Regions from separate parts of the Romboutsia sp. LXY-2 genome, predicted to be linked through region 2. Evidence: riboswitches for the same ligand, from Rfam matches in the RefSeq annotation. Region 2 holds a riboswitch; the other holds the start of a gene.

Region 1 (3,218 bases), on a different contig from region 2:
AGCCTTCACACAATGTGCAGGATTTATGAGAATTCTTGATGGCAAAAATCCACTAGATAACACTGGTGTTCACCCTGAAAGTTATGACATATGCAAAAATATGTTAGAAATTCTAGGATATACTTTAGATGATATTAAAAATAAAAATATAAACGATATAGATGAAAAAGTTGCTCAAATAGGACTTAAAACTTTAAGTGAAAAACTAGAGGTTGGTCAAGTAACATTAAAAGATATAATATCAGAAATTAAAAAGCCAGGTAGAGACCCAAGAGAAGAGGGTATAAAACCAATATTAAGAACGGATGTATTGAAGATAGAAGATATTCAAGAAGGTATGGTACTAAAAGGTACTGTAAGAAACGTAGTAGACTTTGGTGCTTTTGTTGATATCGGAATAAAAAATGATGGTTTAGTTCATAAGTCACAAATGAGTAAGACATTTGTTAAGGATCCAATGAGTATAGTTACTGTAGGGGATGTAGTAGATGTTAAAGTAATTAGTGTAGATATGAACAAACAAAGAGTAGCTCTATCTATGAAGATATAATGAGCTAATCAGGAGGAGATTAAATGTTATTTATAAAAAATGGAACTGTAAATACAATAACTAATGGAGTAATTAAAAGTGATATTCTAATAGAAAATGGAAAAATAATAGAAATAGGAGATAATATAGTAGCTCCTTTAGACGTAGAAATAATAGATGTTGAGGGTAAATATGTATACCCTGGATTTATAGATGCACATACGCATTTAGGTCTTTGGGAAGATGGAATGGGATTTGAAGGTGCAGATGGTAATGAAGAAACTGACCCTATAACTCCACACTTAAATCCTATAGATGGTATTAACCCTATGGATAATACTTTTTTAGAAGCTAGACAAGGTGGAATAACATCAGTTTGTACTACACCAGGTAGCGCAAATGTTATGGGCGGACAATGTGTAGCTATCAAAACTGTAGGAAAAAGAATTGATAAAATGGTAATAAAAAATCCTGTTGCTTCTAAAATAGCTTTTGGAGAAAATCCAAAAAGTTGTTATGGTAGAGACGAAAAAATGCCTCAAACAAGAATGGCAATAGCTGCTCTTCTTAGAGAAAATCTAAAAAAAGCAGAAGAATATTTAGATGAAATAGAGTTATATGAGGAACATGAAGATCATGATAAGCCAGAGTATGATATAAAAATGGAAAGCTTAATACCAGTATTAAGACAAGAAATACCTTTTAAAGTTCATGCTCATAGAGCAGATGATATGTTTACAGCTATAAGAATAGCCAAAGAGTTTGATTTAAAACTTACTTTAGATCATTGTACTGAAGGTCACCTTATTGCTGATGAGTTAGCAGAAGAAGGATACCCTGTAATAGTAGGTCCATCACTATCTGAAAGATCAAAAATTGAGCTTAGGAATTTAACTTTTGATACAGCAGGAATATTATCAAATGCAGGATTAGAGGTATCTATAATGACTGACCATCCTGTAATTCCAGTTCAATATCTTCCTATGTGTGCAGGAATTGCTGTTAAACATGGTATGGACAAAGAAAAAGCATTAGAAGCCATAACAATAAATCCAGCAAAAGCACTTGGGATTGAAGATAAAGTAGGTTCTATAGAAATAGGTAAAGATGCAGATATAGTAATATGGGATAATAGTCCTTTAGAATTACAAAGTAATGTGTTATATACTATAATTGACGGTAAAGTTGTTTATTCAAAATAAAGATTGATATAAATTAATTTAATACAGTAAGAAAAATTTTTATGGTAGATTTAGTTGACAATATATTCGGAATTTAATAATATATAATTGTAAAAGGAAAACTAAATAGCTAACGAAGATCTTCGGGGCAGGGTGAAATTCCCTACCGGCGGTATAGCCCGCGAACTGCTTAGGCAGTATGACTTGGTGAAATTCCAAGGCCGACAGTAAAGTCTGGATGAGAGAAGAGAGTTATGGATTTATTTTAACGTTTGGAATTTTTTATAGTTATAAAACTATATCCATATATAAGCTCGAAGATGAAGTCTTCGAGCTTTTTGTTTTTCCTAATATTTATAAAAATTAGGAGGATGCAAATTATGCAACAAAGTATTAAAAGTAATAAGGTGTTTACAACATCAACACTAGTAAAGGTAGGGATATTATCAGCTATAGGATATATACTAATGTTTATATCTATTCCGCTACCTACGTTATTTCCAGGATTCTTAAAAATAGATGTATCAGATTTACCTGCATTATTAGGTGGAATGGGATTAGGACCATGGGCTGGACTTACAATAGCATTTATTAAAAACTTACTTCAAGTTGTTACAGGAATGTCTACAACAGGAGGAGTTGGTGAGTTTGCAAACTTCTTAATAGGTGGATCTTTTGTGCTTACAGTTTCAGTTATGTATAGAAGTAAAAGAGAGTTATCTTCAGTAATAAAAGGTCTTTTATTAGGTATAGTAGTAATGACTATAGCAGGATGTTTATCTAACTACTTTATAATATTACCAGCTTATGAGATGGTAGGATGGTCAACAGAAGCAGTAGTTTCAATGGGAGCAGCTATTAACCCTGCAATATCTGATAAGATGTCATTCATAGTATGGATGATAGCACCATTTAATGTGCTGAAGGCAACGTTAATGGCATTATTAACAGTACCGCTATACAAAAAAACAGAAAAAGTGTTGAATAAGTAAGAACTGGAAAATTTTGAGATGGATTGGCGCTCCGGGTAATATATAATAGTTCTATGCCATGCAAGCTGAGAAACGTGCTTGCAAATGGCATTTGAACTATTATATATTACCCTTCGCTAAATCCATCTCAAAATTTTTTTAGTTTCACTGTGGAAATGGAGAAGAAAAATAAAAAAATTTTACTCCGTAGAGTAAAATTTTTATTTTTAAAATAATCTATTTTTTTAACTATATATTTGATATAGAATAAGTTCTATTAAATAGCGTTAGTTATCTATATACAAAATATAGGCAGTCATTTTCGAATTCATCTAAGCATTCGAAGTTGTGTGATTTTAAATCTTTAATAAGTTGTGAGTTAGAGCAAGTTAGACAGATGTCTATTTCATTGCACTTGTATTTTAAAAGGCAATAGTCTGTTATAGTGTTTATGCTATCTATGTTTTCGTCTAGGCACATTATTGATACGAAATCTGATTTAGATTTAAGGATAGCTTTATAGCCATTAACACTGAT
Region 2 (3,218 bases):
GACCTAACAACTTTTCTACATACTTACCTAATACATCACATTCTAAATTCACAGTATCATTAATATTTTTGCTAAGTAGTGTTGTCTCATCTTTTGTATGTGGGATAATTGAAACTTTAAAAATCTCATTATCTACATAAGCAACTGTTAAGCTTATCCCATCAATAGCAATAGAGCCTTTATAAACTATATATCTCAAAATATCTGAAGGCGCTTTAATACTTACCCAAAATGCATTATCTTCTCTTTCTATTGAAACTATTTGACCTGCCCCATCTATATGACCGCTAACTATATGTCCACCTAGTCTTCTTTGTAAATTTAATGCTCTTTCTAAATTAACTTTACTACCTACGCTTAAATATCCCAAATTACTTTTTCTTAAAGTCTCTGCCATTACATCTGCATCAAAGCTATTATTAGATATATTTGTTACTGTAAGACAGACTCCATTTGTACAAATACTATCTCCAAGATTGACATCTTCAAGTATCTTATTTGCTTTTATAGTTAGTTTTGATGATTTTTGACCTCTATTTATTTTTTCAATACTTCCAATTTCTTCAACTATGCCAGTGAACATGTAACTTTCATCTCCTTATCTATATAGCATTCAATAAATATATCCTCACCTATCATCCTTGTATTTAGAGATTTAACCTTATAAGCATCTTTTAAAAATTCTATCCCCATACCTCCAACTGGTGTCTTAGAATTTAACCCTCCTATAATTTTAGGTGCAATATAAAATTGAATTTTATCTACAATATTTGCTTCTAGTGCAGAGTAATTAAGTGTTGCACCACCTTCAAGTAATATACTATCTATATTTAATTTTCCTAGTTTTTCTATTAAATCAACCAAGTCTACTTTTTCATTATTTGTATTGCATATTAATATCTCCACGCCTTTGTTTTTAAGTAAATCTATCTTTTCTTTATTAGCATTATTAGTCGTTGCTATTATTGTTTTTGATATGCTTAAATTAGTAATCACCTTTGACTTAATAGGAATTCTTAAATTAGTATCTACAATTATTCTTATTGGGCTTTTTAAATCGCCTATCCTACAAGTTAACTGTGGGTCATCCTTAATAACTGTTTCTACTCCTACCATTATCCCCATAACTTCTCCTCTTAGCTTATGCACTTCTTTTCTTGATTCTTCACAAGAAATCCACTTTGATTCACCGAAGCTAGTTGCAATCTTTCCATCAAGCGACATTGCACATTTCATTATTACAAAGGGTTTATTTGTTGATATATATTTCATAAATACTTCATTAAGATTAATACATTTTTCTTCTAATACTCCTGTTATCACTTCAATGTTATTTTCTCTTAGTTTTTCAACTCCATTACCACTAACTAATGGGTTAGGATCTAAACTACCTACTACAACCTTTGATATTTTATTTTTTATTATTGAGTCTACACATGGAGGTGTTTTACCATAATGTGAACAAGGCTCTAAAGTAACATACATAGTTGCATTTTCAACACTTTCACTTGCATTTTCTAAAGCGTTAATTTCCGCATGATTCTCTCCATATTTCATATGATATCCTTTACCAATTATCTTATCTTCCTTAACTATTATTGCTCCAACCATAGGATTCGGACTTACTTTTCCTTTTCCACATCTGGCAAGCTCAAGTGCTATTTCCATATATTTTTCATGCATATATTTTCATCTCCCAATTATATTCAAATTAATTAAACAAAATAAAAGCCCTAAGAATTATCTCAGGGCTTTAACTTCTAACTAATAATGTTTTGTATTTTAAAATTCATAATACTCTGATATTTAAAGTTGCATAAACCTTATTTAATATTCCACAGATTATTAGAATTAATAAAAAAAGCTCTGAAATATAAAATATTCCAGAGCTAGATATACAAAACAACACTAAATAAAATTAGTTATTTTTATAATCATCTTCTTTCATCCAGACTTTACTGTCGGCTTCGGAGTTTCACCGAATCATGCCATATTGGCTCGCGGGCTTTACCGCCGGTAGGGAATTTCACCCTGCCCTGAAGACTTATTAAGTTATATTCTCATTGTATTTATTGTAGAATAACTTGTCAACTATTTTTTATTAATTTTGATTTTCTTTACAATTCTCAGAAAGTCCCCACATTCCAAATTTTAGGTTTAAAAATAAATCTTCACCTTTAAACTTTTCATCATCTTTACATCCATTTTGTAGAATTTGTCCAACTACATGATGTGTCCTTGCTAGATTTTCATTAAGAATTATCTCTGTAATTTCTGAGTATTTCATATTCCCATTCTCTCCTAATAACACTATTATTCTTTTCTTAATTAATTCTTTTTCTTTTTTTGAATAAATCATTATTTCATCCCCAACCTTTTATATACATATAATCTTAGACATACTATATATTTAATTAATTAGTAAAACCTTTATAAATATTTTAAAACTAATTAAATAACTAAAACGTCTAATATATGTAATTATATTTTATAAGTATATTATAAGGAGATTAAAAAGATATGTTAATATCAAAGTTAATAAAACCTACGCTAATGATAATAATTTTAAGCATGATATTAGTTGGTTGTTCTTTTGAAAATAGTTCTTCTAAAGAACAACCAGAAGAAATACGCTACGAGATAAAATCTACAATGGATAACACAAAGGATATTTATGTCAAAAAGTTTAATTTAGGCTCAAAAACATTTGAAGAGAGAGGAAAAACTATCCCCTTTGATAAAGAAGGAATAATTGCAATCCCAAAAGATATAAAAAATAATGCGCCTGTTGTATTTGTTTTTCATGGATGTCATAGCGATAAAGAAAATACTGATTTTGAAGATGGCTTTAAATATTTAGTAGAAAATCTAGCTAAAAATGGTTTTATAGGAATTTCTATAGATTCATCAATAAACTATACATTTGAATATGGTGAGCCTGTAGAAAACGAAAGATTAATCACCTTATTTCAAGAGCATTTAAATTCGTTAAAATTAGCAGATGAAGGTAGTAGTATGGACTATGGATATGATTTAAAAGATAAAGTAGATCTAGATAATATTGGATTAATAGGCCATTCAGTGGCAGGTTCTGGAGTCTTTAAAATTACCTCAAACCAAATTGAAAATGGATCAAAATCTATTAAAGGTATTATAGCCGTAACACCTGCTTACAACGCTATTATTAATAATTTTCCCGATGTTAAGTCATCAATCAT

What was found. A riboswitch is a leader RNA that binds a small molecule or an ion and turns the genes downstream of it on or off. The one in region 2 is predicted to bind FMN.
Region 1: it holds a riboswitch for FMN, as region 2 does, so the genes downstream of both, ACI48P_RS19345 (ECF transporter S component) here and ribD (bifunctional diaminohydroxyphosphoribosylaminopyrimidine deaminase/5-amino-6-(5-phosphoribosylamino)uracil reductase RibD) in region 2, are expected to answer to the same signal.

Annotation. Positions count from the first base shown of each region.
Region 1 is NZ_JBKFGI010000015.1:91,341-94,558, reverse strand. Features, by position in the region: gene ACI48P_RS19355 (Tex family protein) at 1-550, shown strand, start outside; gene ACI48P_RS19350 (amidohydrolase) at 574-1,731, shown strand; FMN riboswitch at 1,846-1,964, shown strand; gene ACI48P_RS19345 (ECF transporter S component) at 2,091-2,702, shown strand; gene ACI48P_RS19340 (GNAT family N-acetyltransferase) at 2,973-3,218, opposite strand, start outside.
Region 2 is NZ_JBKFGI010000001.1:68,927-72,144, forward strand. Features, by position in the region: gene ACI48P_RS00330 (riboflavin synthase) at 1-583, opposite strand, end outside; gene ribD (bifunctional diaminohydroxyphosphoribosylaminopyrimidine deaminase/5-amino-6-(5-phosphoribosylamino)uracil reductase RibD) at 568-1,683, opposite strand; FMN riboswitch at 1,933-2,048, opposite strand; gene ACI48P_RS00340 (hypothetical protein) at 2,102-2,359, opposite strand; gene ACI48P_RS00345 (alpha/beta hydrolase) at 2,521-3,218, shown strand, end outside.